DNA from 4 places in the Paucibacter hankyongi genome. Region 3 is predicted to be linked to each of the others. Evidence: predicted binding sites of a transcription regulator. Region 3 holds the regulator's gene; each other region holds the start of a gene.

Region 1 (3,995 bases), on a different contig from region 3:
CCGCCGGGATCGCCCCGCTGATGCGTTGGCCGCTGCCGGCGCTCTTCAGCTGGGGGGCTGCTTGGGCGGCATTTCTATTCTTGTCGCGCTCCGGCCTGGGTCTTCTTGCGGCCTTGCTGCTGGCAAGCGCCTTGGGGGCGGGTTTGGCTTTGCTGCACTCAGCCCGCTGGCGCCGCATCATGGTGGCCTTGGGCTTTCCTTTGTCGGTGCTGATGTCCGGCCAACTTACGGCCATGCCGGCGTGGATCTGGTTGCTGCCCCTGGCCTTGTTGGCCTTGGCCTATCCGAGCCGCAGCTGGGGCGATGCGCCGCTATTCCCCACCCCTCGCAACGCCTTGGCCTCATTGCGCGAACTGGCCCCGCTGCCCGAGGGTGCGCAACTCTTGGATGCAGGTTGTGGCTTGGGCCATGGCTTGCGCGAGCTGAGGCGCGCCTATCCTCAGGCCCGCATCGAAGGCATCGAGTGGAGTGGCTTGCTGGCACTGGCCGTTGCCTGGCGCTGCCGCTGGGCCAAGATCCACCGGGGTGATATGTGGGCGCAAAGCTGGCGCACTTACGCCTTGGTCTATGTTTTTCAGCGGCCGGAAACGATGGCTCGGGTGTGGGCTAAGGCCTGCTCCGAATTGTCGCCGTCGGCCTGGCTGGTCAGCCTGGACTTTGCTGTTCCCGAGCAAAAGCCGAGGGCGACGCTGGCATTGCCGCGCGGGCACAGTCTTTGGATTTACCAGATTCCTGTCAAGCAATGAGCGCGTTAGCACGGTCAAAACCGCTCAGATGCAGGGACTGAGTCCTCAGGGCTGAAGGCACACTCAAGAGCCATCAATCCCCGCCGATATGGGCAGGGAAGCATCACTCAAAAAACACTATGTTCGTCATCATCGGCTGGGCCATCTCCATGGCTTGCATCTTCGGCGTCTACATTGCCCACGGCGGCAATATCAGCGTCATCTTGCATGCCCTGCCATTCGAGGTCACCACCATCCTGGGGGCCGCCATCGGCGCCTTTCTGGCCAACAACCAGATGAAGGTGGTGAAGGCGGCCGTGGCCGGTTTGGGCAGCTGCTTCAAGGGCAGCAAGTTCAGCAAGGCTCGCTATATGGAGTTGCTGGCGCTGATGTACGACATCTTGCAAAAGGCCCGCAAAGAGGGTCTGATGTCGATTGAAAAAGACGTCGAAGACCCACATTCTTCGGCTCTGTTTCAGAAGTACCCGACGGTGGGCAATGACCACCATGTCACCGAGTTCATTACCGATTACCTGCGCATGATGGTGTCCGGCAATTTGAACGCTCACGAGATCGAGTCCCTGATGGATGCCGAGATCGACACCCACCACGCCGAGGAGCATGCCGCTGTGGCCGCTTTGCAGCGCATCGCCGGCGGCTTGCCGGCCTTCGGGATTGTGGCGGCCGTGCTGGGTGTGGTGAACACCATGGGCTCGGTGGGCCAGCCGCCTGCCGTGCTGGGCGGCATGATCGGCTCCGCGCTGGTGGGTACCTTTCTGGGCATTTTGATGGCCTATGGTTTTGCCGAGCCACTGGCCGGTTTGCTGGAGCAAAAAGTGGAAGATGCGGGCAAAGAATTGCAGTGCATCAAGACCACCTTGCTGGCGAGCATGCAGGGCTATGCGCCGCAGGTGGCGATCGAGTTCGGCCGCAAGGTGCTGTTCTCGGGCGATCGCCCCAGCTTCTCTGAACTCGAAGGCCATGTGAAGGGCAAGAAGTGAGCCTTGTGCTTGATGCCTTGCTCTCCTTGATGGCTGGGCCCGCTGGAGGCTGCCATGGCCGGTGACGCCAAAAAGCTTCAGCCCATTATCATCAAGCGCGTCAAGAAGGGCGGCCATGCCGCGCATGGTGGCGCTTGGAAGATTGCTTACGCCGACTTCGTGACGGCCATGATGGCCTTCTTCCTCTTGATGTGGCTGCTCGGCTCCACCACCGAGGGCGACAAGAAAGGCATTGCCGATTACTTTGGCTCGCCCTTGAAGGTGGCCATGCAAGGCGGTTCCGGCTCAGGGGATTCTTCCCATATCGTCAAGGGCGGCGGCAAGGACTTGAGTCGAGAAACCGGACAGGTGAAGTCCGGCGACGTTGAGGCTCAAAAGCGCACCTTCAATTTGCGAGCCCTGAAGGAAGAGCAGCGCAAGGCTGAGCGCGCTCGGCTCGAGCAGCTGAAAGAAAAGGTCGAGGATGTGTTGGCCAACAACGCGCAGTTGGCAGCCATGGGCGGGCAGATCCGGCTCGACATGACCAAAGAAGGCTTGCGCATCCAAATTGTTGACGAGAACAACCGGGCCATGTTTGACAGCGGCAGCGCAGTGGTCAAGCCGCATATGCGCCAGTTGCTGCGCGAGTTGGGCTCGGTGTTGTCCGAGGTGCCGAACCGCCTGACGCTGGAGGGGCACACCGACGCGCAAGCCTTTCCGGGCGGTGACCGGGGTTATAGCAATTGGGAATTATCCGCCGACCGTGCCAATGCTTCGCGGCGAGAATTGATCGCCGGAGGCCTGCCCGAGCCGCGTACATTGCGGGTGCAGGGTTTGGCTTCCAGTAAGCTATTGGACAGCAAACAGCCTGAAAGTCCGATCAACCGACGTATCAGCATCATCGTCATGAACCGCGACGCGGAAGATGCCGTTTTGAAGAACTTGCCCCCCGATGAACCGGCCGGTGAGGGCGATGATGCAAGTGCCGAAAAAAACACCTCAAGTTCCGCTCCTAAGCCCCGATAAATCTCTCTAGCCCTTGCGAGGAAAGCCATGAGCACAGACATGAAATTTTTGGTTGTTGACGACTTCTCCACCATGCGGCGTATCGTGCGCGGCTTGCTGAAGGAAATCGGCTACAACAACTGCGAAGAAGCCGAAGACGGGGTTGAAGCCCTGAATATGCTGAAGCAAGCCAAGTTTGACTTTGTGGTCAGCGATATCAATATGCCCAATATGACGGGCTTCGAATTGCTCAAGGCCATCAAGGAAGACCCCAATCTGAAGCACCTGCCGGTGCTGATGGTGACCGCCGAAGCGCGCAAAGAGGACATCGTGTTGGCCGCCCAGTCGGGTGCCGCCGGTTACATCGTCAAGCCTTTCACCAAGGCGACGCTGGAGGAAAAAGTCCAGAAGATCATGCAAAAACTGGCCGCTGCGGCCTGAGCGGGGGGAACACCATGTCGATTGATCAACTGAGCAAATTGCATGTGGGCACCGACCCCTTGTCGGTGTCTCCCGAGGTGTTTCAGCAAATCGGCACCATCACCCGCGTGCTGCATGACACCATGCAGCAACTGGGCGTTATGCCCAAGCTGCAGGTCGCGACCGATGGCTTGCCCGACGCACGCAGCCGCCTGAGCTATATCGCCACCAAGACCGCTGCAGCAGCCAACAAGGTGCTGAACTCGGTCGACCAGGCCAAGGAAGACCACGCCTTCATCTCCAAAGCCACCAATGAAATGGCGGCGGCTCTGGTGGCGGACCCGGTCAAGGCGGTGGCCAGCGGTGCGGTGCTGAACTTCGTCAAGGAAGTCGACGCTCGCACGGCGCGTATCGACGGCCACCTGACCGATATCATGATGGCGCAGGACTTCCATGACCTCACGGGTCAAGTGGTCGCCAAGGTGGTGACGCTGGCCAATGATTTGGAAGACAGCTTGGTCAAGCTCTTGGTGTCCATCGTGCCGCCCGAGCAGCGCGAGAAAGTCGACCCCAATATCTTGCAAGGTCCAGTGGTCAACCCCGAAGGCCGTACCGATGTGGTGGCCGATCAGGGCGAAGTGGATGACTTGCTGGCCAGCCTCGGTTTCTGACACCTCGTCCCGCATCAAAAGAACCCGCATCAGGCGGGTTCTTTGTTTTTTGGCCGCTAGCTTTCGGTAGAGGCTGAATTTGGCACATTGCAGTCCTTTGTTTGGGCGGTGATCAGGCCACTTGGGGGCTCTGCGCCGCTCCTGTCCCCCGCCTCGGGCTTGCGCCCGGGGCTCCTCCTCGCATCGCAAAGCCC
Region 2 (9,366 bases), on a different contig from region 3:
TTGGCGAGTTCCTGCGTGGCGCCGCGGGGCTTGGCCGCGTGTTTGCCTTCTTGGCGAGCCGCTTCCGTGCGCTGCTGCGAGCGCGTGCCGTTATTGGGCTTGCCGCCTTCGGGCGCGTGCGGGGCGCTCGCTTCTGCTGAAGGCGGGTTCACGGGCGGCTGCGCAGCGGGCGCTGTCGCTGTGTAGGGCCGAGGCAGGGCCTGGGCCAGCAGCGTCGCGGTAGGCATGGGCGAGGTCGAGCCTTGTTTCGACTGGGCCGGGTCATAGGACTTCAGCAACTGCGAAAAAGACTCGGCGGGCGCCTCACCAGATTTGGGGGCGGGCACCAGACCGTTGTTGGGCCGGTCCTGCCTGGCAATGGGCTTGAAGCGGCCGGGTGCGGCGAGCAGGGTGTTGGTGTCGGTCGTCATGGGGCATTCCTTCGCGCGGCGGCCTGGCTTGTTGGCGGGCGTCCGCGCTTGTCAACTTGGGTGTCGAGACAGCGGCGGGCGCTCAGGCCGACAGGCGCATGAAGGGATTGAAGGCGGCCAAGGAGGCGCGAGCGGCTTGTTCGTCGGTGGCCTTTTGCTCCTGGCGTTGCCCGGCGCGGCGCATTTCAAGGCGGCGGCGCTCCAGCAGCTTCGAAATTGACGCCACACGCAATTCCAGCGCTTGCAGTGCTGCGCGGGCGCGTTCGACGCGTTGCTCGGCAAACTCAGCCACCTGGGTCTGGCTGCTGATGGCTTGATCCAGCCGACCGCCAAAGCTTTGGTAGCAGACGACGATGTCCATCGTGCCTTGGCGGGCAAACTGCTGACTCCAACGCTGCTGATAGTCGTTGCGGTACTGCGCCAGGTCGCCATGTTGGGCGCGCGCCTGCTCGGCACGGGCTTGCGCGTCTTGCAGCACTTTGAGGCCCTCGTCGCGCTCACTCTCGGCGCGCTCCAGCAGGATGCTGAGGACTTGCAGATTGCTTGAGTTCATTTGGCGCTCTCCGTCTCTTGTTCAGATGCGAGGTCAGGGCCTGACCCCAGGTGTATCGGCAGAAATCAGGCGTCCTTGATGACGGCTGACAGTTGTTTGAGGCAGTCGCCCAGATGGGCCGGGCGGTGCATGTCTTGTTGCAGCAAGCGGGTGATGTCCGGGTGCAGGCGTACGGCTATGTCCAGTTCGGCGTCATGGCCGGGGGCGTAGGCGCCCAGCTGGATCAGATCGCGGGCTTTGTTGTACTTAGCGAGCAGTTGGCGGCAGCGGCGGGCGGCGTCGATATGGCCCTGGTCTGCCACATTGGTCATCACCCGGCTGATCGAACGCTCGATGTCGATGGCTGGGTAGTGGCCGGCCTCAGCCAACTCGCGGCTCAGCACGATGTGGCCGTCCAAAATGCCGCGCGCGGCATCGGCGATCGGGTCTTGCTGATCGTCGCCTTCGCTGAGCACGGTGTAGAAGGCAGTGATCGAGCCTTCGCCGGGCAGGCCATTTCCGCTGCGCTCCACCAGCTGCGGCAGCTTGGCAAAGCAGCTGGGCGGATAGCCCTTGGTGGCTGGCGGCTCGCCAATGGCCAGGGCGATTTCACGCTGGGCCATGGCATAGCGGGTCAGCGAGTCCATCAGTAGCAGCACATGCAGGCCTTGGTCGCGGAAGTTCTCGGCGATGGCGGTAGCGTAGTGCGCGCCTTGCATGCGCACCAGCGGCGGTGCATCGGCCGGGGCAGCCACGACGACCGAGCGTTGCAGGCCGTCTTCGCCCAAGATGTCTTCGATGAATTCCTTCACTTCACGGCCGCGCTCGCCGATCAGGCCGACCACGATCACATCTGCCTGGGTGTAGCGGGCCATCATGCCCAGCAGCACCGATTTGCCGACGCCGGTGCCGGCGAACAGGCCCAGGCGCTGGCCGCGGCCCACGGTCAACATGGCATTGATGGCGCGCACGCCGGTATCCAGCGGGGTGCGCACCGGGTCGCGATCCATGGCGTTGATGGGGCGGCGAACCATGGGCTCGTCTTGCGTCATTTGCAAGGGGCCGCGGCGGTCCAGCGGGTGGCCATGCGAGTCCACCACGCGGCCGAGGAGGCCGGCGCCCATGGGCAGGTGCAGGCCGCGGTCTTCGCCACGGCGCCAGGGATGCAAAGGAACGCCCAGTTGCGGGGCCATCAAGGGCAGGGCGCGCGGCAGCACCATGGCGCCGCTGGACAGGCCTTGAATCTCGTCGGTAGGCATCAGGTAGGCGCGGTCGCCCGAGAAGCCCACCACCTCAGCATTGACCGGGCGCTGGCCGCGCTGCGGGTTGCTGCTGGAGCTGGGCATATGAATTTCGCAAACCGAGCCCACCGGTACCTTGACGCCGGTGGCCTCCAGCACCAGGCCGGCCACACGCACCAGCTTGCCTTGCGATTCCAGCGGCACGGCGCTGCCGGCGAAGGCCTGCAGGTCGTTCAGGTACTGCTGCCAGCGGCCGGTGCGGCTATCGGGCGCAGCAGGCTGTGCCGCGTCCATGTCTTCGCCGGTGTCGATGTCGCGCAGATCCATCACCCTTGCTCCCCATCAAAACCGTCTGCCATGGGCTCGTTTGAGCCCGTGCCGCGACGGTCTTCCCACAGCGAGGCTTGGCCCATGGCGGCCGCGGCTTGTTGCCAACGGGTGGCCAGGCTGGCGTCGACGCTGCTGATGTCGGAGTCGACCTTGCAGCCGCCGCGCGGCACTTCGGGGTCGGGCAGGACTTGCGCTTCACGAGCGCGCATTTCTTCGCCTGCGCCCTCAATCACCAGCGGATAGTCGGCCGGGTTGACGCGGACCCGCACATGGCGGGCCGACAACTGCAAGGCTTCGACGGCGTCATGCGCCACGCGGGCAATGTGTTCGGGGCGCTGGCTGATCTCACTGCGCACCACCTGACGGGCCAGCTCCACCGCGCAACGCGCCAGGGCCTGCGCCATCTCATCTTCCATGGCGCGGAAGTCGGCATCAAAGCTGCGCACCAGGCCGCCGATTTGGGCGCTCATCTGCTGGGCAAAACTCTGCTTGAAAGCGTCCAGCGCGGCCATGCCGTCGCGGTAGCCATCTTGGTAACCGGACTGGCGGGCTGCGTGCAGCAGCTCTTGCTGGCTGGGCTCGGGTTCCGGTGCGGGTTGCGGTGTCGCCGGAGCGGCCGCCGGAGCTGCGGGGGCGCTAATCGGCGGGCGCTTGGCATTGCTGGCGCCAGACAGGGCATCCGGGTTCCAGGCCGCAAAGCCTTGCAACTCTTCGCGAGGAATGAAGCGGGCGTAGCTGCCGCGGCGCTCTTCGCCTTCTCGGCGTTCGGGCGGCGGCACTTGGCGGGGGGCGCGTGGCGTCATGATCGGGTGGCCCTAGATTCAGACGAACTGGTCGTCGCCGCCGCCAGCCAGCACGATGGTGCCTTCGTCGACCAGTCGGCGCACGATCTTGAGCATTTCCTTCTGCTCGCTCTCCACTTCGGAGAGGCGCACCGGGCCGCGCGATTCCAGGTCTTCGCGCAGCGTTTCGGCCGCACGTGTCGACATATTGCGCAGGATCTTTTCGCGCAGATCGGCGCTGGCACCCTTGAGGGCCACCACCAGCGACTCGCTCTGCACTTCCTTGAGCACGGCCTGGATGCCCTTGTCGTCGATCTTGTCCAGATCGTCGAAGGTGAACATGTTGTCCATGATCTTTTGGGCCAGCTCGGCGTCGGCCTCGCGGATGTAATCCAGCACCGAGGCCTCGACGCTGGAACCCAACATATTGATGATTTCGGCTGCGGTCTTGACGCCGCCCAGCGAGGATTTGCGCATGCGCTCGCCGCCGGCCAGCACCTGGCTCATGACCTCGTTCAGGTCCTTCAAGGCCATCGGCTGGATGCCGTCCAGCGTGGCGATACGCACCAAGACCTCGTTGCGCTGGCGCTCGGTGAAGACGCGCAACACCGAACTGGTTTGGTCAAAGTCCAGATGTGCCAGGATGGCGGCAATGATCTGTGGGTGCTCGTTGCGCAGCAGCTCGGCCACCGAGGCGGCGTCCATCCACTTCAGGCTTTCGATCGAGGACACATCGCTGCCTTGCAGGATGCGGTCCAGCAGCAAGTTTGCCTTGTCTTCGCCCAGGGCCTTGCGCAGCACTTGGCGCACATACTCATCGGTGTCGGACACCAGCGTGCTCTGGGTCTCGGCGACCTTGTCGAAACGGGTCAGCACTTGTTCGACCTTTTCGCGCCCGACCACCTTCAGCTTGGCGATGGTTTCGCCCAGCTTTTGCACTTCCTTCGGCGCCAGATGCTTGAACACCTCGGACGCTTCTTCCTCGCCGAGTGACATCAGCAAAATGGCTGCGTCTTCTACACCTTTGTCGTCCATGATCTTGTTCTGTGTGAGGTGAGTGCGAGCGGTCGCTCAGTCGGTTTCGCCAGCAATCCAGTTGCGCATGATGTTGGCCACCGCGACTGGGTTGTCCTTGGCCAGTTGGCGAGCGCGCTCTAGCTTGTCGTTGACGGCCGGGGCCTCCAGGGCCGGCAGTCCGCCTGGGCCCAGGACCACAGGCAATTCGTTGTCGTCGTCGACCACGGCGTTGAGTTCGGTCTTCTCTTCGGGCGGTGCTGGCGGCGGGTAGGCCGCACGGATGGCCGGGCGCACCATGCCGAAGACCGCGATCAAAGCCACCGCGACCAGAGCCAAGGGCACCACGGAAGCGCGCAGCATGTCGACCACAAAGGGTTGCTTCCACAGCGGCGCGTCGACCGTGGTTTGCTTGTCCACCATGAAGGGGGCGCTGATGACCTTGAGCGAATCGCCTCGTTCCTGGTTGAAGCCCATCGCTTCCTTCACCAGCGCGCTGAGCTTGTCCAACTCTTCTTGGGAGACGGCGGCCGTGCTGGTCTTACCCTTGGCATCGGTGGTGCTACGGTGGTTCAGCACCACGGCGGCATTCAGGCGACGCACATTGCCGGTGGCATTGCGGGTCACGCGCACGGTCTTGTCGAGTTCGAAATTGGTCACCGCCTCACGACGGCTGCTGGCGCTGCCGCCGCCGGCACCCGCGGCTTGTAGCGGCGCAGCCTGCCCGGTGATGGGGGCGGTGGCGGGGGCGGGAGGCTGATTGCCGGCCGCGCCGGGCACGCCTGTGGGCATGGCCGGATTGCCGTTGGTGGATTCATTGGTCTGCGAGCTGCGCACCGAAACTTGAGCGTTCTGGCCTTGGTTGGGCTTGAATTCTTCGGCGGTGGATTCGACCTGCGAGAAGTCGACGTCGGCCGTCACCGTGGAACGCAGGTTCTCGCGGCCCACCACCGGCTCCAACAGCTCATAAATGCGCTTGTTGAAATTGGCTTCGATCTGCTGCTTGTATTGCAGTTGTTGGCTGTCCAGACCGGTGCCGTTGTCGTTGGACTGGCTGGAGAGCAGGGCGCCCGATTGGTCCAGCACGCTGACGGCCTTGGGCGCCAAGTCGGGCACGCTGGCCGACACTAGGTGAACGATGCCGGCGATTTGCGCGCGGTCCAGCGTGCGGCCACCACGCAGGGTCAGCATCACCGAAGCGCTGGGCTTTTGCTGCTCACGGAAGAAACCGTTTTGCTGCGGCATGGCCAAGTGCACCCGCGCGTCGGCCACGTCGGCCAGGGCGGTGATGGTGCGGGTCAGCTCGCCCTCCAGGCCGCGCTGGAAGTTCAGGCGTTCATTGAACTGGGTTTGGCCGATGGAGGTTTTGTCCATCAACTCGAAGCCAACCGTGCTGCCTTTGGGCAAACCGGCCGAAGCCAGCTTCATGCGTACGTCGTAAACCTGACCCGCGGGCACCAAGATGGTGCCGCCGGCCTCATGGCGATAGGGCACGTTCAGCGTGGTCAGCTGGCTGATGACGGCGCCGCCGTCTTTGTCCGACAAACCGGTGAACACCGGGCGGAAGTCGCCCTGGTTGCTCCAGAGCGTGATCGCCAAAACCGCGCCGGCCAGCATGCTCAGGCCCAGGCCCATCATGATCTTGCTGCGCGTTGGCATGGCGGCCAGACGTGCGCCGAAGCCTTCGCTGCTGTTCACCAGCGGAAGGGTCGTGACGGCGGGGCTGATGGCGTTGTCCATGGGGCGGCAGGTGAGAGAGCGTGAGCGAGTGGGCAGATGCAGGCGGGTCCGATCGAGAGTTCCTTCACGGTGGGCCTGCGGAGCTTTCCGATGTGATGAATTATTCGGATTTGCCCCCTCAAGAAAGCGGCGAACAAGCCGAGGAAGGGGCCGCAGTTCGCGCCTTCAAAGCGTGAACAAATGCCTAGGATTCATCCCATCGTCCCAGCGGCCTTTGCTCTGCTGGGGGCGCCCACGGAGTTGTGATGGACCTGAAGCTAAAACCGTTTGATTTCGCCCAAGCCGCTGCCCGCGCCGGCCTGGCTGTCAATGGTCAGCCCCTGGCCAAGACCCGTGAGGTGGGCGGGGCGAGCTTTGGTGATGCCATGGCGCAAGCCATGAAGAGCGTCAGCGCCTCGCAGACCGAGGCCTCAAGGCTGCAGCGTGAGGTGCAACTGGACAACCCCACCGTCAGCCTGGAAGAAACCATGGTGGCGATGCAAAAAGCTCAGCTTGGCTTCCAGGCCACGCTGCAGGTGCGCAACCGGCTGGTTTCGGCGTACAGCGAGATCATGAATATGCAAGTCTGAGCTTGCGCGTGGCGGGCCTTGCCTGGGTCTGCAGAGCGAGGCCGTCGCGCGTTCTCTTGGGGCAGAGCGCTCCGCTCAGGTCGCCTTTTTGCTCAACATGCGCGCCAGCTTTTGAGTCTGGTCGATGAAGCGCTGCAGGCGCAGCTGCGAGTCGGTGCTGAGATTCACAAAGAGCAGGCCGAGCTGACTGCCGGCGCCGGCCTCGGCGCTGGGCCGGGCCGATTGCAAGCGCAGACCGGCACTGAAGCGGGTTTCCCGGTCCAACTCGATTTGAACGCTGGCCCATTCAAAGCCTGTCGGGACAGGCGCCACCTCGGGCGGCAGCAGCAAGGCCACGCCGCCCAGGCTCACGTCCAAGATGCGCAGGCGCAACTCCTGGTCCGGCGCCGCAGGATCGATCAGCTTGACGTGGGGCGTGCGTGTGTTGGGCCGAACCCGGAATGCTTGGCGGCGCTGGAAGCGGTACATCTGGCTCGGCCAAGGTGCGCGCAGTTCGCTGTCCTTGTCTTTGCCGCTCACCAGCATCAGCCCATCCAAGTCGAACTGCAGTCGGACCTGATCCAGATAGGCGACAGCGGTGACTTCGTTGCCATTCAGCAGGGCTTGCACCCCAATCTCGCCGCTATCGGCGATCAGCGGTGTGAAGCTCTCAAAAGCCAAGGTCGAGGCTTTTTCATCGATGGCTATCAAGCGGGCGCCCAGTCCCTGACCGTTTGGGCTTCGCAGGTCGATTCGGCAAGCCTGGGCTTGCAAGATGCGCAAATAGGCGAGGATCTCGGTCTGAGTTTGAATGCGAAATTCGCTCGGTTCGATCGGGCTATCAGCCGTATCGGACGGAGCGAACTTGGGATTGGGGGCGGTGTGGCTATGGCTGCTCATGCGTGCGGCTGGGCTACCAGCGGCCGAGCCGCCGGCGGCCGGGAGCCTCTTCAGTGGAGGGTTTTGCTCTTGCCGGTCAGCACCTGATTCAGGTCATCCAGCCAAGGCTCGGCCAGATGGCGAATCTCAGCATCATTGACCAGGATGCGTTGCATGATGCGCGTTTTGAGCTTGTTCTCGTCCGGGGCGAGTTTTTCGCTGGCGGCAGCATGCTTGAGCTGGGAGATCAGCAACACGCAAGCACCTTCAAGCTTGACCACTTCGTCCCAATTGCCGGTGCGGGCGGCGCACAACATATCGGCGCTGGCTTGCTCAATGGCTTCGTAATAGCTCAGGAGTTGGGTATTCATCGCGAGTTCCGCTGGAGACTGTAAGGTGGGTGAATAGGGGCTTTGGGTCTGGCGCTTAAGCCGCACGTTGGACTTCAGGCGCTTGGGCAATTGCCGTCCATGCTTCCCGAACGGGGGTGAGGATGCGTTGGCACTCTTCGATGGCCGCGGCGTCACCGTGCAGATTGGCACGCGTCAAGCGCATGCAGAGATAGGCATAGAGTTCGTTCAAGTCGGTGGCCAGCGAACCGGCCTGCATATTCAGGCTGGCCTTTAGGCCTTCGTCCAGAATCCGCACGGCGCGGCTCAGCGAACGGTTCTTCAATTCGGTGTTGCCGGTTTCGATGGCGCTGCGGGCCTGGTTCATCGCATCGAACACGCCGTCAAACAGCATGCTGACCAGACGGTGAGGACTGGCGGCTTGGACATCAGTTTCCAGGCCCACCTTGCGGTACATCGAGGCCCGTTGGGTACGCGATGCAAAAGGGGACGCTGAGTTGCCGTACATAGAGTTCTTTCGATTAGGGCCTTGTTGTTTTAGTTTTCGACCTCGCAGGCGCAAACTTGAGTGACGCGAGCGACTTGTGCGTACGACTTTCGGGCTCGTTTTGAAAGTGTTTGTGACGGGCGTGATTTCTGCCCACTCTGGGCAGGAGAGCTCGGATTCGGGCAGGGTCTAGTCAAGGCCAATGGATCGGCTACGTGTGTCTGCAGAGGGGGCTTTTTCGGCTAACCAACGAAAAAGCGGCCTCGTAAGAGGCCGCTTTGCATGGGATAGTTGGTGTATCGGACAGTCGGGCTCGCCGTGCTATCCCTGCCCCACTAAATTTTTCATCTGTTGAGACACATAGGTCGACAGGCCGCTGAGTTGCCCCATCTGCACATCCAGTGCGGTGTAGCGGGCGCGCAGCCGTTTTTCGGTCAAACCGACCTTGGTCTCTAGTCGTTCCGAGGCCTTGCCGTTGTCGTCGATGCTCTTTTTCAACCCAGCCTGGCGGGTGGTGATGCGGCCATCTACGCCTAACACTTGGTCCGCGAAGCTGCGCAACTGTTGGGCCAGCCCGTTGTTGCTGCTATTGCCGCTGTCGGTGCCCATGAACATTTGTTTCAGGCTGCTCAAGTCGGCCACCGCCGCGTCGAGCTTGGTGCTGTTGAGCTTGAGTGTGCCGTCGGCGCTGGGGTCTAGACCGATATCTGAAAGTCGGGTGAATTTTCCGCCCAGGGTTGTCGAGCCCGAGGCGACCGTGCGCATCTGAAAGTTCACACTGACCACCGAGGTGTCGCCCTGCAAGGGCCCGGCGGTCTTGCTGCCAGCATCGTATTTGGTTTGATCCCGCATCAAGGTCGCGACCGTGTTGTAGGCGGTCATGAAGTCGTTGATGGTCTTTTTGATGGCTTCCTTGTCGGCGCCGATGGAGAGTGTCACTTCGCTGCTGGTGGTTTTGACCAAGCCGATCGTCAGGCCCTGAATGGAATCCTTCAAGGTGTTGGTGGGAGAGTCAATTGCCAGGCCATTGAGCAAGACGCTGGCGTTGCCGGC
Region 3 (9,366 bases):
CGCTGGTGCGCCAGACCCAGGAACGCTTGACGCTGGAAAACCAGCGGGCCAGCAGCATGAGTCAGCGCGTCGAAGAGTTGGAAGGCGAGTTGCGCCGCTTGTCGAATGAAGTGCAGACCGATCAGCTGACCCAGATTGCCAATCGCCGCGGCCTGTTGGCCGCCTTCGCTGTGGAGCAAGCCAAGATCGAACGTGAGGCCGGCCCGGACGGTGCCGCGGAAGCTAGCGCCGAGACGGCCGCGAGCAATCGCATCGCCTTGGCCCTGTTGGACATCGACAACTTCAAACGCCTGAATGACTCGCTCGGCCACGGCGCCGGTGATCAAGCGCTGAAGTCATTGGCCGAGCGCGTCTCCAAGGAGTTGCGGCCCGGCGACTTGGTGGCACGCTATGGCGGTGAGGAATTTGTGCTGATGCTGCCGGCCACGCCATTGGATGAAGCCCAGGCGGTACTGCAGCGGCTGCAACGAGCCCTTTCCAGCAGCCTGTTCCTGCATGAAGGCAAGGACGTCTTCATCACCTTCTCGGCCGGCGTCACGCATTACCGGCCCGGCGAAACCCTCGAGACGGCGCTGGACCGGGCCGATGTGGCCTTGTACGAAGCCAAGCACACGGGCAAGAACAAGGCCTGCGTGGCGCCTTGACCCAAGCAAGGCGAAAGCGCACGAGACAGCGCTAGCAACAGCGCCTCGGGTGCCCCCGCCTGTGCGGCGGAGCTTGGCAAGCTTAGAAGTTGAAGGCCAGGCGCAAGCCGCCCCAATGCTTGCCGCCCACCATGATGGGAGCCGAAACTTCCTTCAGCAACACGAAGTTGCCGCCGCCCATATCGCGCCGATAGGTTTGCAGCAAGAAGGGCCGCTGATTGCGCGCCGAGGCCAGCCCGGTGCGGTCATTGAAGATGCGCCGATAGCGGCTATTGGCGGTATTCCACACCACATCGCCGCTGCGCTGCGGCTGGCAATACTTCTTGTTGTGGGTCGCCACATAACCATTTTGGTCCACGGCAATGCAATAGACCACCTTGCCGCTGAAGGACAACATGCGCTCCTGCACGGCGGGGAAGAGCCGGTCGGCGACGTCGACAAAGTCGGTCAGACATTGCGCGGGATTGCTTCCGGCCACGGGGCGGTAATGTGTGTCAAACAGCTGTGCCGTGCTGATCTGGCCGCGCTGCACGGCCCCTTCCAGCAGGGTGGAAATCTCGGCGGCGGCCGCTTGAGCCGCGCGGATATAGGGTGCGTCGTCGACCTCAATCCCCGACCCCGCGATTTTTTCGATCAGTTGTTCCGACAGTTTCAAGAAGCGCTCGCTGCAGGACAAGGCAGCATCCAGATTGATCATCGCCTGTTGCACATCCTGCTCCAGCGTGGCCGCACGCTCAGACAAAGCTTGCACAGTGCGCTCACTCTGCAAGGCAGATTCGGCAATGCCATCGACATCGCTGCGCACTTCACCAAAGGCCTGATGGATAGCGCTTTGCTGCGCCTGCGAGGCATCGCGGCGCAATTCGCGGCTGAAGGCCTCAATGCGTGTATCGAGGGCCAGCACCGTGCCCATGATGGCCTTGGATGAGCTCTCGACCTTGCCAGCCAAGTCCTTCACCGCATCGGCGACCACGCCAAACCCTCGCCCCGCCTCGCCGGCGCGACGCGCTTCAACCGAGGCGTTGAAGGCCACCAGGCGGGTCTGCAGGGCAATCTTGGTGATCTCTGACGCGGCTTCCGACACTTGGCGCAGTGTCTGCACGATGCCGCCCACCTCGTTGCCCACCCCTTCCAGCGCGGTGCTGGCGCGGGACACTGCCGAGCGCGATTTTTCGGTGGCCTGGCTGATGGCTTGCTGGGCCTGACGCACCTCGGTGAGATCGTTCGACAGCTCGCCCATCGCCTGGGCCTGCGCCATCACGACCTTTTGCGTGTCTTCCAACACACCGCGGACCTCGGCCGCGTCCTTGCCTACACCGGAGGCCGAGCGCGCAATTTCTTGGATCAACAGTTCGGATGACTCGGTTTGCCGAGGCCGCTGCGGCGGCGCGCTCGCTTGAATCTCAATTTCCGGCTTCTGCTTCCACCAAAGTGCCACGTAGTCCTCCAAGAGCGGTCGCACCGACCGCCCGCTGTTCTTTTGTGCGACTTGCCGGCTCAGGCGAGTCGACAGCAAGTCTGCTGCAAGCTTCGCGCAGCGTCTTACCAGTCGCGCAGCTTGACACGCAGACGGGCGATGGCCTGGCTGTGCAGCTGACAGACCCGCGACTCGGTGACCTTCAAAACCACCGCGATTTCCTTCAGATTCATGTCGTGCTCGTAGTACATGCTCATCATGTGCTGCTCACGCTCGGGCAGGTTCTTGATGGCGGCCACCAGCGCTTCGCGCATACGGTGGTCCTGCAACTTGAGCATCGGGTTGTTGCTGTGGTCGGCCACATGGCGATCAAGGAAGTCCTCATCGCCCTCATCGCCGGACATATCCTCTAGATACACCAGCTGCGTGCCGCGCACCTTGCCCAACAGATCTTGGTACTCGGCCAGCGGGATCTTCATTTCGGAGGCAATTTCGCTCTCCACCGGCGCGCGGCCCAGCTCTTGCTCGAGCTTGCGCACCGCGCCTTCGATCTCACGCTGCTGGCGACGTGTGCCGCGGCTCATCCAGTCGCCGCCGCGCAGCTCGTCCAGCATGGCACCGCGAATACGCTGAGTGGCGAAAGTTTCAAACTGAACGCCCTGGCCGATATCGAACCGCGACAAGGCATCGGTCAGGCCGATCAATCCGACCTGGATCAGGTCATCGATCTCCACATTAGCCGGCAACTTGGCGATCATCTGATGCGCCAGTCGTCGCACCAAGGGGCTGTATTGCTTGATGAGTGAGGAATTATCGAGGCGGCCTTTGGCGGTATACATCATCAGCTCCAGCGGCAATCAAACAGTGGCGGCGGACAAAAACGGCGAGCGCTGCGCGGGGCGCAGTGGGCTGGCGTTGACCGAGGCCTCCAAGGCCGCTCCGGGTGGGGCAGCCATCAGCAATTCACGCGCCAAGTGGCGGACTTCAGGGGCAATCGGTGCGGTCGGTGGGCATTTCGGGTCCATGCAGGCCCAGTCACGCAGCACCGCACCGAGGAAACCATCGGCGCAGCTGCTGATCTGCTGAGCGATCCGGTCAGACAAACGCAGCTGCGGCGAGCTGGCCAGCAAAAGGCTGTAGACCATCAGGCCGGCACGGCTGGCCAACCACTTCATGCCGGCGTAGGCATGGGTGACGCTTTGAGTGTCGGTGTCGGCCAGCAGCACCGGGCGCACTTCGCGCAAGGCCACCACGCGCGCCAACTCGGCGGCGCTGGCGTGCAGCAAAACCACATCGGCGTGCGGTGCGGCATCGGTCACCGCTTCCAAAAACTGAGCAGCCGAGCCATTGGCATTGATATAGCGCATCGGCAGGCCGCGGGCTGCCAAGTAGGACACATCTTTGGACAGTCGGTCCACGCAAGAACTCAGGTCCACCGAGGCCAGCTCGGAAGGCTTGGGCGAAGTCTCACCCGCGTCCACCACCAGGGTGTGCAGACCGAGCTCGGCGAAGGCGGCACACAGTCCCTCCAGCAACACGCCGGAACCCACCACATGCGGATTGCTGACCACCGGGATGAAGCGCACACGCGAGCTGGCGAACAAACGACGCAGGCCGTCGGCCTGATCTTGCGGGGCCAGGGAGTGGTGGGGGAGGTAGTGGTCGCGCATGATGCTGTCCAATTCTTTTATTGATCGGCGGGGCGGCTTAGAAGGCGCCCATGGCGGCCGCGTGCTGGGGGCCAAGCGCGGGCCCACCGGCAAAAATCAGGTTGACGTCGGCGTTGTCCATGCGCCAGGCGCCGGCGGCCACGGCACGCAGCGCGCGCTGTACCAGAGCCTGAGACGACAGACGGTGCCAGTCTTCGGGCACACGCTGACCGTTGGTCACACCCAAGACCTTCAGCTTGTGGCGGATCAGCGTGTCCAGCGCAGGAGCCAGCTTGACGGCCTCGTCGATCTTGGACAAGACCACGCCGTGGCATTCAGACGCGCGCCAGGCACTGACCACGTCTTCAATCGTCTCGCCCTGTTGAGCGGCGTTGACGACCAAAATCTTACGCACGCTGCGGTGCGCCAGCATGTCGAGCAGTTCGTTGGTGCGGGTGTCACGCTGGGCCATGCCGGCGGTGTCGATCAGCACCATCTTCTTGCTGGACAGCAGCTCGAGCAGGTCTTCCAAGGAAGCGCGGTCATGCGCGGTGTGCACCGGCACGCCCAAGATGCGGCCATAGGCGCGCAGCTGTTCGTGTGCGCCAACCCGGTAGGCGTCCAGCGTGATCAGGCCCAGATTGGCGGCGCCGAAGCGGGTCGCGAAAGCGGCGGCGATCTTGGCGGTGGTGGTGGTCTTGCCGACGCCGGTGGAGCCGATCAAGGCGAACACGCCGCCCTGCTCTTCCAAGGCCGGGCTGGCCTCGTCGGTCATCAGGTTGCGAGACAGCACATTGGCGGCCCAACTGGTTTCGTCGGCGGCCTCGTTCGGCCCGCCCTTGAACTCGGCGGGGCAGCCTTCCACCAGCTTCCGCACCAAGGCGGGCGAGAAGCCGATTTCCAGCAGCTTTTGGGTCAGGCGCGCCTGCACCGGCTGGCGCTGCAGCTTTTCCATGAAGGCCAAGGCACCGAAGCGCTCTTCGATCAGACCCTTCATCGAGCGCAGCTCGTTCATCATGTCTTGCTGATCGCGACGGCCACGGTTGGGCAGATCGGCCAGCTCATTCATTTGACCAAGATCGGCCATGCCGGCCAGATCACGCTGCATGGCGGGCACGCGGATCTCGTCGCGCAGCACAGGCGGAGCGCGGCGCGCAGGGGCTGCCGGAGGCGCCACCGGAGCGGCTTCGGCACGCCGTGGTTGCATCGCCTGCAAGGCGGCTTGAGCACGCTGCTGACGAATCGCGCTGATCGAGCTAACGCCGGGTTGCTCGAAAGCAGGTTCGGCTGCGACAGCAGCGCTGTGGATCGGATCGGGGCGGCCATCCAGCTCGGCCTGGCGACGCTTGAGCACGCGCTCACGCACATAGTCCTGGAAGGACAAGGTGCTCATGGCCAGCGTCTGCACATCTTGATCGACCTCGGCGTTGACCGGGTCGGCATAGCCAAAGCTCGGCTCCTGACGCTGACCGGTACGCGCGGCAAAGCTGCGCGAGGCGTTCGCTTCGGGTGCTTCGGCAGCCGGACGGGCTTGCACACGGCTTGGGGCTGCCACGCGTGGGGCAGTGGCTGCCACACGCTCTATCTGCGACATGCCTTCCGGCGCCATCGCCAAGACCTCGACGCCTTCGGCGCAAGGCTTGTTGGACAGCACCACGGCATCATCACCAAAGGCCCGGCGCACCAGGGCCATGGCTTCGCGGGAGGTTTTAGCGGTAAAGCGTTTGACGTTCATGCCGTGCCTCCGATGATGGAACCGATACGGATGGAATGGGTTTCAGGAATCTCGCTGTGACCCAGCACCTTCAGGCGCGGCGCAGCGCGGCGCAGCAGTTTGGCCATGGGGGCGCGGATCAGGTCGGGCACCAGCAAGCAGGCGGGCACGCCACGGTCTTCCTGGGCTTGCGAGGTTTCGGCGGCGCTGCGGGCCAGGGTGTCGGCGACACCGGGGTCCAGGGCGGCGCCGTGGGGGGAATTCAGGGCCTGGGTGACCAGACGCTCCAGCTCAGGCTCCAGGGCGATCACGTCCAGCTCCTTCACCGGGCCATAGATCTGCTGCACGATGGCCGGGGCGATGTGGGTGCGGATGCGGCGGGCCAGCTCGGCCGGGTCATTGGCCACACCGGCGGCAGCGCTGTTCTCGGCAATGCTCTCGACGATGGAGCGCATGTCACGGATGTGCACGCCCTCCTCCAGCAGCAGCTGGAGAACTCGTTGCAATGTTGCGATGCCGACCATTTTTGGAATCACGTCTTCGATCAGTTGAGGCGCTTGTTTTGTCAGGTGTTCGACCAGTGCCTGGGTCTCGACCCGGCCCAGCAACTTAGCTGCGTGGACCTGCATCAAGTGTGAGAGATGGGTGGCCACCACGGTCGAACAATCAACCACGGTAAATCCAGCCATTTGCGCCATTTCCTTTTGCCGGTCTTCGATCCAGACCGCCGGCAGGCCAAAAGCAGGGTCGGTGGTCTGGGTGCCGATCAGCTTTTGGGTGGCGTGCCCAGGGTTGATGGCCAGCCACATGCCCGGGAAGGCCTCGGCCTCGCCCACCACCGCGCCACGCAGGCTCAGGCGGTACTGGCTGGGTCGCAGCTCCAGGTTGTCACGGATATGCACCGCAGGCGGCAGGAAGCCCACCTCCTGCGCGAATTTGCGGCGCACGCCCTTGATCCGGCTAAGCAAGTCGCCCTCTCGGGCCTTGTCGACCAGGCTGATGAGGCGATAGCCCACTTCCAGGCCCAGGGTGTCGATCGGGATCAAGTCATCCCAGCTGGCTTCACCATTCGGTTCACCGGTCGGCACCACAGGCGCGGCGGCGCTGGCCATCTCGGCCCTGGCCTTGGCCTGATCACGGGTGCGCAGCCACCAGGCCAGATAGCCCATGCCGCCGGCGATCAGCAAGAACACCAGATGCGGCATGCCCGGAATCAGGCCCAGCATGCCGATCACACCCGCGGTGATAGCCAGCGACTTGGCCGAGCCAAAGACCTGGCGACCGATCTGGCTGCCGATGTCTTTATCGGTGCCCACGCGCGACACCACCATGGCCGCAGCCACCGAGATCAGCAAGGCCGGTACCTGGGCCACCAGCGCGTCACCCACCGCCAGCAGGATGTAGGAATCGGCGGCCTGGCCGGCCGACAAGCCGTGCTGAGCCATGCCGATGATGAAGCCGCCGACGATGTTGATGACCAGGATCAGCATGCCCGCGACGGCATCGCCACGCACGAACTTGCTGGCACCGTCCATGGAACCGAAGAAGTCGGCCTCGTCGCCCAGCTCGGCGCGGCGACGCTTGGCTTCGGCCTCGTTGATCAGGCCGGCGTTCAGGTCGGCGTCCACCGCCATCTGCTTGCCGGGCATCGCATCCAAGGTGAAACGCGCGCCGACTTCAGCAATCCGCTCCGCACCCTTGGTAACCACGATGAAGTTGATCACCACCAGAATCGCGAACACGATCAAACCGACGGCGAAGTTACCGCCAATCAAGAAGTGCCCGAAGGCCTCGATGACTTTGCCAGCGGCGCCAGTGCCGGTGTGGCCTTCCATCAGGACGACACGAGTGGAAGCGACGTTCAGCGACAAGCGCAGCAAGGTGGTCAGCAGCAGCACGGTCGGGAAAGCCGCAAAGTCCAGTGGCTTGACCATATTGGCCGCCACCATCATCACCATCACCGCCATGGCGATGTTGAAGGTGAACATCAGGTCCAGTGCAAATGGCGGCAGCGGCAGCACCATCATGGACAGCACCAAGATGACGGCAATTGGTGCGCCGAGGGCGCTCAGCACGGCCGCCCGTGGCCCCAGCAATGTTTGCAATTGAGCGATCAGCGCGTTCATTATTCTTCGTCACCTTCCAGATCGGGGTCGGCTGGCAAGCCCGAGCCAGGTTTGTTGTGCGGGTCGAGTTCCGGCGGCACCGGTGGATTCGGCAGATCCGGCGTCGGTCCACGGCCGGCCATGGCGGCCTTGAGCTGGTAGACATAGGCCAGCACCTGGGCCACGGCAGAGAACAAGCTGACCGGGATTTCTTTGTCCAGCTCCGCATGGGCATAGAGCGCCCGCGCCAGCACCGGCGACTGCAGCACCGGCACCTTGGACTCCTTGGCCAGATCGCGGATCTTCATCGCCAGCAAATCAGCGCCCTTGGCCACTACGCGCGGGGCGGCCATGCTGGCATCGTCGTACTTCAGGGCCACGGCATAGTGGGTCGGGTTCATCACGACCAGATCGGCGGTGGGCACGGCGGCCATCATGCGGCGGCGCGAGGCCTCCCGCATCTTGGCGCGGATCCTGGCCTTGATTTCCTGGTTACCTTCGGCCTCTTTCATTTCTTGCTTGACCTCTTCACGGGTCATGCGCATGCGCCGCATGTAAAGCTGACGCTGCAAAGGCACATCGATGGCGGCAAACAAGGCCAGGGCAATGCCCAGAAACACCGCGCCGCCCATCAATTGATGACCGGCATAGGCCAAAGCAGCCGGCAGTGGCACCGACATGATGCCCACGAAGCTGGCCATACGGTCCTTCAGCACCACCGCGCCGATAGCACCGAGCACCAGAGCCAGGGCCACCGCCTTCATGGCTTGGCCGACGCCCTGCCCGCTCAGCAAACGTCCAAAGCCGCTGATCGGATTCAGGTGCGAGAACTTGGGCGCCAGAGGCTTCATGGTCCAGTTCCAGCCGCCCGACGCGATATTGCTGGCCACCGCCACCAGGCAGAAAAAAGCGCTGATCGGCAGCATCAGGGCCAAAAAACGAAGGGTCAGATCGCTCAGGCGTGCGCCCATGAAATCGGCTCGGGCGAGCATGCTGGCATCAAAATGCAGCGCGTAGACCAGCATCTGCTGCAAGGCATCCACAATGCGCGGGCCGCCGACGCTGAGCAGCGCGCCGCCCGCCACCATCATCGCGAAATGAGGCAGATCACGCGAACGCGGCAACTGGCCTTCGGCCCGAGATCTCTCGATCTTCTTGGCTGAGGCCGGTAAATTTCTGTCTTGTGCGTCTTGGTCGGCCATGGCAATGAAAACTGGGCGAGCATAGAAATTGCTCGCAGGTCCATTGTTCGCGGTGGCCGGAAAAACTTAAGCCAGAAAAGATCGGTAAAACAGGCCGTCCTTTGGCGTGACAAAGTACCGACGGCAAAAGCGACACGGGGCAACAGCTTGCATCGAATAGGACTCAGGCTGGTTTTGGCACCATGCAGTCCTTTGCGGACTGCATGGTGCCAAGCGTCGCCGGGGGCGCAATTCCGCTCCTGTCCCCCGCCGCCGCCTTGTAGGCGCCGGCTCCTCCTGATATCTACTCATTCCGCTCCGTCCGTGCTGACCGGAGCTCGCCGAAACGATCCCGCGATCCTCCTTGGGCCTAGAGCCCGAGGTAAAGACTGGGACGCTTGGCGAATTCGACGCTGTAGCTCGAACGGTGTCTTGGGGCGCCGCCGGAATTGCCTCCGGCGGTGACCTCGCATATCAGGATGCGCAAGTCGAATGCCTTCAGCACCTTTTGGAGATTGCCGATGGTTTCCACGATTGGCTGCGACGTCAGCAAGAAGAAGTTTGATGCGGCCTTGATCGTCGCCCCGGGCAAATACAAGTCCAAAGTGTTCGAGAACAGCGTCGCCGGATTTGGCGCTTTCTTGGCGTGGATGGAC
Region 4 (6,105 bases), on a different contig from region 3:
CCATATCGCCGGCTGGATCGTAGGCAAGCGAAGACAAGCCGTCGTTGTCAATGACGCCATCTGTATCCAAGACGCTGACACGAAAGCCATTGGTTTCGCCAGTTTCAGTGGAGCGCATGACCAAGCGTGAGCCGCTGCTGTCGGTGACGATGGACGCTTGAACGCCGGCGCCTAAGCTATTGATCTTGTCACGGATCTGGCTCAATGAATTCGCACCGTCAATCACGTCGAACGAGACCGCCGTGGCCCCGGCTTTGGCCTCGAACCCGGGCAGGGCGGCCGGCTGGCCGGGTGCGGGGGCAGGGGCTTCAACCCATTTGCCCAGTTCGATGGTGATGCGGCCTTGGCCGATGGGGCCCGTACTGGGGAGCACTTTGCTGGAGATCGATTGTGCGGTGGCCAGACGGTTGACTTGCACCGCAATATTGCCGGCAGGAGCATCCGCCCCGGGAGTAACGGTGACGGAACTGGTGTCGCTTGACGTGCCCGAATTGGCTCCCCAAGTGCCCACCGAAGTCAGCTTTCCTGCGGCATCGCGCATGGCCGAGAGTGCGGCTTGCACCTTGCCATACGACGACAACTGGGTTTGGAGTTTGTCGGTGCGGGTCTTGAGTTGATTGATCGGCGTGCGCTCAACGGCCACCAACTTGCCAATCAGCGTCTCGATATCAAGGCCGCTGCCGATTCCCGCCGACGTAATGCTAGGCATGAGAATGCTCCAAAAAGCGCTGAAAGTACAAAAGACCGATAGGCAAGTGCACTATCGGCCAATTGATTGAAAAACTTGAGGGCGCAAAGACACCTCGGGCCAAAAACTTAGCCTTTGAGCAGTGACAAAACCTGCTGCGGCAGCTGGTTTGCCTGCGCCACCATGGCATTGCCGGCCTGCTGAAGAATCTGCGTGCGACTGAGGTTGGATGTTTCCGACGCGTAGTCGGCATCCATGATGCGGCTGCGTGCCGCGCTTTGGTTTTCCACCGACACCTGCAGATTGGCGATCACGGCCTCGAAGCGGTTTTGCGACGCACCCAAGGTGGCGCGCTGGCTGCTGATGGTATTGATCGCAATGTCGATGTTGTCGATCACGACCTTCAGGGCAGCCGTGTCTGACGCATTGTTAATGGCAGAGCCGGTCACCGCAAGCACGGTGGCGTCGGCGGTTAAGTCCGATGTCGACACGACGATGGTGTCTTCTGCCCCGGTGTTTGGGCCGACCTGGAATTCCTGCGGCAAGGTGGCATCGGCACCGAGGATTTTCTTGCCGTTGAAGGTGGTACCGGCCAGCACCCGCGTGATTTCATTCGCGAGTTCGCCGTACTCCTTGCCGATGGAGTCCAAGTCGGTGGTGGTGTTGGTCGCGTTGCGAGACTGGACCGACAACTCGCGCATCCGCTGCAAGGTGTCACCGACTTTGGCCAAGGCGCCTTCAGCTGTTTGAGCCAGCGAAATACCGTCGTTGGCGTTTCGGATCGCTACATTCATGCCGCGTACTTGGGCATGCATACGTTCGGCAATCGCCAGGCCGGCGGCGTCATCCTTGGCGGAGTTGACACGCATACCCGAGGACAGACGCTGCATCGACACCCCAAGGGAGCCTTGCGACATATTGAGATTGCGCTGCGCATTCAGCGAGGCAATATTGGTGTTAATGGTCTGGGGCATTTGAGCACTCCTACTTGTTCCGCTAACTTCCGGTCGAGCCGGCGTCTTACTGCAAGCACTGTCCCTGGGGCTATGCACTTGCTTAACCGCCCGGCCTTTTCAAGATGGCTGCCTTATCTGGCCGTCACTTGTTCCGAACGTCGGGTTCGTCATGTAATTCAACCCGATGGACAAATTCTCTGAGTGCTTGATCGTTTCAAAAGCCCGAATAGTGGGCAAAACCACGGCCAAAAAAAAGCTCCGCGTCCGACGTTAAGTCGGGCCGCGGAGCGAGAGTAGAGGTGGTGGAGTCAGCGTCAGTTTTGCGTCTGACTCTTCTGGCGGATCGCGCTAGGCTTAGCCGCCGCGCAGCAAGGACAGAACCTGTTGCGGCATTTGATTGGCTTGCGAGACCATTGCGGTGCCAGCCTGTTGCAGGATCTGCGCTCGACTCAGATTGGCGGTTTCCGAGGCGTAGTCGGCGTCCATGATGCGGCTGCGAGCTGCACTCTGATTCTCCACTGACACCTGCAGGTTCGAAATTACCGCTTCAAACCGGTTTTGTGCGGCGCCCAAGGTGGCGCGTGTTGAACTGACCGTGTTGATGGCGACGTCGATGTTGTCGATCGTGGCTTTCAGCGTGGCAGCATTCTTGGTGTTGTCGATCACGTCTGAGGTGACCGCGGTGATGCTGGCGTCGGCAGTCAAGTCGGTTGTGGTCACGGTGACCGAGTCGTTGGCTGTGGTGTTGGCTCCTATTTGGAACTCTTGGGCGCCTGCCTGTGCAGCCAGGATGGCCTTGCCGTTGAAGGTGGTGCCAGCCAGCACGCGCTGGATTTCCGCGCCCAACTCGGTGAACTCCTTGCCGATCGAATCCAGGTCGGTGGTGGTGTTGGTGGCATTGCGCGCCTGCACACCCAGCTCACGCATGCGCTGCAAGGCGTCACCGACTTTCGACAGCGCGCCTTCAGCGGTTTGCGCCAGTGAGATGCCGTCATTGGCGTTGCGCACTGCGACATTCATGCCGCGAACCTGGGCTTGCATACGTTCTGCAATCGCCAGGCCGGCGGCATCGTCTTTGGAGGAGTTGACGCGCATGCCGGAAGACAAACGCTGCATCGAGGTGGCCAACGAAAGCTGAGTATTTGAAGCGTTACGTTGTGCGTTCAGCGATGCGATATTGGTGTTGATGATGGAGGGCATTTTCAATCCTTTCGGTGTCTATGACTTGCCGGAAACCCGGTCTCACGGTTCGATAACTAGGCTGCTTGAGGAGGCAGCTTTGCCAGCAGTTGGACAGACGAATCTGCACCTTCTGCACCGTCCGCGTCCTGCCTTTGCACTGGGGCTTGATGCCTTTCGCAATCGGCCGGCTGACCGGACCACGTAGTCCTTTCACTTCCTCGGACTCGCTGAATTTGTTATCGGAGACACTTTGGATTGACTTGAATTCTTTCTTTAGAAAAAGACGCCGCCGAACGCTGAAAAATCGCTAAAGATTTCTAGACGGCGGCGTCAAGGGGCTTGTGCTGGAGGGGTGAGACTTTCCGTTCCTGCGACGACGGGTTTACTCAGGGCCAGCGGTGCTGGCCCGGGGTCATCGAAGCAACGACAGGACTTGTTGAGGCATCTGATTGGCTTGCGCAATCATGGCAGTGCCTGCTTGTTGCAAGATCTGCGAGCGACTCAAGTTGGCGGTTTCCGTCGCGTAGTCGGCATCCAAGATGCGGCTGCGTGACGCGCTTTGGTTTTCCACCGACACCATCAAGTTAGAGATCACCGCTTCAAAACGATTTTGCGATGCACCCAAGGTCGCGCGTTGGCTGCTGATGGTGTTGATGGCCTTGTCGATGTTATCGATCGTGGTCTTCAGCGTGGCGGAAGTCTTGGTGTTGTCGATGGTGTCACTAGTCACGGCCGAGATGGTTGCATCGCCAGTCAGATCAGTGGTGGTCACCGTCACTGTGTCATTTGCGGTGGTGTTGGCGCCGATCTGAAAGTCCTTGCCGCCCGCGCCGCCGCCCAGGATGGCGGTGCCGTTGAAGGTCGTGCCGCCCAGCACCCGCTGAATTTCCGAACCCAATTCAGCGAATTCCTTGCCAATCGAGTCCAGGTCGGTGGTGGTGTTGGTGGCGTTACGGGCCTGCACGCCCAGTTCACGCATGCGTTGCAGGGAGTCGCTGACCTTGCCGAGCGCGCCTTCAGCGGTTTGCGCCAGCGAGATGCCATCGTTGGCATTGCGCACCGCCACATTCATACCGCGCACTTGCGCGGTCATGCGTTCAGCGATGGCGAGGCCGGCAGCGTCGTCTTTGGCGGAGTTGACGCGCATGCCAGATGACAAGCGCTGCATTGAGATAGAAAGAGAGTTCTGTGAAGTTGCAACATTGCGTTGCGCATTCAGAGAGGCAATATTGGAATTGATGATTGCGGGCATGATGTGCTCCTGTTTCAGCTACAAAAGTTCCCGGCTGAGCGCCGACGTGATTCGAGCGTCCGATGGGGACACCCGGGATACAGGCTGATGGTCTTTCGACCTTGACCTGCCTCGCCCGGCGCCAGTTAACCGTTGCAGCCCCGCACCACAAGATTTGGGGTGCTCAACTAGCGGCCTCCTTACCGGACCACGCGCCTGTTTCCAGACCCGTTAAGAGTGGTATCGGACAACGCCAAGAAGAACTTAAGCGCTGTTTGTCAAGAGGCTTGATCTGTTGATAAGCGCCGGGGTTTTTGGCCTGTTCCTTTGATTGCTGCGGATGTTCAGTTTTGGGGCTGATTCGCGGTCATCGGTCGGGCCTTGCGGCGCTAGAGGCTGGGTGGTACTGGCTCGGGCGAAATCCTTTTGGGAACAAGTAGCGTTGTTGAAACAGCAGCGCGCCGATGGCGCTGAGGGAGGGCTTGCAGGAGGAGCATCCTGTTCATGCGCTCTGAGTTGTTTTCGGCAGGCGGGCGTGGCAAGAGGTTTTGAGAAACGCCAGCTAGGCGGCCTTATTCGCTCGATTGCTTTTGTCCACCGAGCCTAAAGTTAGCGCCATTGCTGTCGAGTCGTGCGCGCGCACCGCGCGCTTCCTGATCAGCAAGCGAGCAGATCCGATTCGGCTTTCAGCGAGTCGGTCCCGATAGAACTGATCTTGAATGACCCGTCCGGTCACTTGCTGCACTTGTTGTGGTCCCGGGCGATGACTGAACTTCAAACCGGAGAATCACATGCAAGCAATGACGCAAGCCAATTCACAGGCGCTGAACCCGTCGAACCCGCCTTCGGTGGCGCAGGAAGCTGCTCACCGCATCAGCGATGAGGCCGCCTTCTTGCTCGCCCGTGCCCGCAATATGGCTTTTGCCGAAGCGGCTCAGGGCCGGTTGGGCCAGGGCTTGACCTTGCTGCAGGATGCGCTGGAGACGGAGCCCTTGGCGCATGAGTTGCTTAGCGATATGGCAGCCTTGCTGCTCAGCGCCGGCGAATTGACCCACGCCGAGGCTTATGCCCGCAAGGCCTTGGCAGTGTCACCCGATCATGGCGCGAGCCTGTATACCTTGGCTTTTGCACAGTCCGGCCAGAAGGCCGCTGACGAAGCGCGGCAGACCTTGCGGCATCTGCTCCAGGGCGATGCTCTGCGCAGCCTGTTGCATGAAGCCCCAGACCTGTTGCCGGTGGCCATGACCGAGTTGTCTCGTCTGGACGCCTTGCTGGGCTGAAGCGAATACGCGATTTCTGCGCCTTCTGGTGCGCCATGGTATCAACCTGAGCGCCTCCAGCGGCCGAACACACATAAGTTGACCGCGAGCGGTCATGACTCGCCATTTTTGCGCTTGAGTCGATGCAGCGCCCAAGTCGAGGCGCTGCGGTCGCGCCTGCCGTTTCATGGTGTGGCCGAGAAGCGAGGGAATTCAGACCATGGGTCGTTTCAGTCCCGTTGTACAAGCGCCGCGCTATTTGAAGCAATTTCAGTGCGTGGGTTCGGCATGTCCCGAGTCCTGCTGCGCCAATTGGCAGGTGTCCATCGACAAGCCCACCTATCAGCGCTACCAAGCGGTCAAGATCGAGCCCTTGGCCAGTTTGATGCGCCAGCACATTCACAAGACCGAGACGAACCGACGCGACGCTGAGACCTACGCAGAAATCAAACTGCGTTTGGGGGACAGTTGCCCCTTTCTGGACGCCACCAGCTTGTGTCAGATTCAGTCAAACCTTGGCGCTGCTGCTTTGTCGGGCACCTGCGCCGAATACCCCCGCATCTACTTGCGTGATGGGTCGCGCCAGGGCTTGGTTGCGACGCTCAGTTGTCCCGAGGCGGCTCGGCTGGCCATGGCCAGCGACGATGCGATGGACATGGTGGACATCACCTTGGACTTTGCCAACCCCAGCCTGGTGCCGGTGCGCCGTCAGCGCAAGGAGCCCAGCGCCGCCGAGACAGACTTGGTGCGCAAGCATGCAGTTTTGCTGGGGCAGGTGGTCGAGGCGGT

What was found. Region 3 encodes FliA, which starts transcription of late flagellar genes. Its sites were predicted from a motif close to CTAAAGTTTNNNNNNNNNNNGCCGNTA; they were not measured.
Region 1: motA (flagellar motor stator protein MotA) is a predicted target of FliA. The motif match lies at 809-835, and genes of this name have one in related genera.
Region 2: fliS (flagellar export chaperone FliS) is a predicted target of FliA. The motif match lies at 8,369-8,395, and genes of this name have one in related genera.
Region 4: fliD (flagellar filament capping protein FliD) is a predicted target of FliA. The motif match lies at 762-788, and genes of this name have one in related genera.

The regions. Positions count from the first base shown of each region.
Region 1 covers NZ_JBBHJX010000032.1:132-4,126, forward strand. The annotation lists gene WG899_RS22185 (class I SAM-dependent methyltransferase) at 1-746, shown strand, start outside; gene motA (flagellar motor stator protein MotA) at 866-1,726, shown strand; gene motB (flagellar motor protein MotB) at 1,781-2,731, shown strand; gene cheY (chemotaxis response regulator CheY) at 2,759-3,151, shown strand; gene WG899_RS22205 (protein phosphatase CheZ) at 3,166-3,801, shown strand.
Region 2 covers NZ_JBBHJX010000012.1:130,079-139,444, forward strand. The annotation lists gene WG899_RS16885 (flagellar hook-length control protein FliK) at 1-410, opposite strand, end outside; gene fliJ (flagellar export protein FliJ) at 493-963, opposite strand; gene fliI (flagellar protein export ATPase FliI) at 1,029-2,477, opposite strand; gene WG899_RS16900 (FliH/SctL family protein) at 2,510-3,316, opposite strand; gene fliG (flagellar motor switch protein FliG) at 3,335-4,330, opposite strand; gene fliF (flagellar basal-body MS-ring/collar protein FliF) at 4,367-6,049, opposite strand; gene fliE (flagellar hook-basal body complex protein FliE) at 6,295-6,618, shown strand; gene WG899_RS16920 (flagellar brake protein) at 6,694-7,497, opposite strand; gene WG899_RS16925 (flagellar protein FliT) at 7,548-7,847, opposite strand; gene fliS (flagellar export chaperone FliS) at 7,903-8,334, opposite strand; gene fliD (flagellar filament capping protein FliD) at 8,635-9,366, opposite strand, start outside.
Region 3 covers NZ_JBBHJX010000009.1:198,517-207,882, forward strand. The annotation lists gene WG899_RS15010 (GGDEF domain-containing protein) at 1-644, shown strand, start outside; gene WG899_RS15015 (methyl-accepting chemotaxis protein) at 727-2,160, opposite strand; gene WG899_RS15020 (RNA polymerase sigma factor FliA) at 2,187-2,900, opposite strand; gene WG899_RS15025 (MinD/ParA family ATP-binding protein) at 2,919-3,731, opposite strand; gene flhF (flagellar biosynthesis GTPase FlhF) at 3,769-5,445, opposite strand; gene flhA (flagellar biosynthesis protein FlhA) at 5,442-7,550, opposite strand; gene flhB (flagellar biosynthesis protein FlhB) at 7,550-8,731, opposite strand; partial or broken gene WG899_RS15045 (IS110 family transposase) at 9,232-9,366, shown strand, end outside.
Region 4 covers NZ_JBBHJX010000012.1:139,468-145,572, forward strand. The annotation lists gene fliD (flagellar filament capping protein FliD) at 1-709, opposite strand, end outside; gene WG899_RS16940 (flagellin N-terminal helical domain-containing protein) at 817-1,662, opposite strand; gene WG899_RS16945 (flagellin N-terminal helical domain-containing protein) at 1,999-2,844, opposite strand; gene WG899_RS16950 (flagellin N-terminal helical domain-containing protein) at 3,239-4,078, opposite strand; gene WG899_RS16955 (tetratricopeptide repeat protein) at 4,849-5,337, shown strand; gene fliB (flagellin lysine-N-methylase) at 5,537-6,105, shown strand, end outside.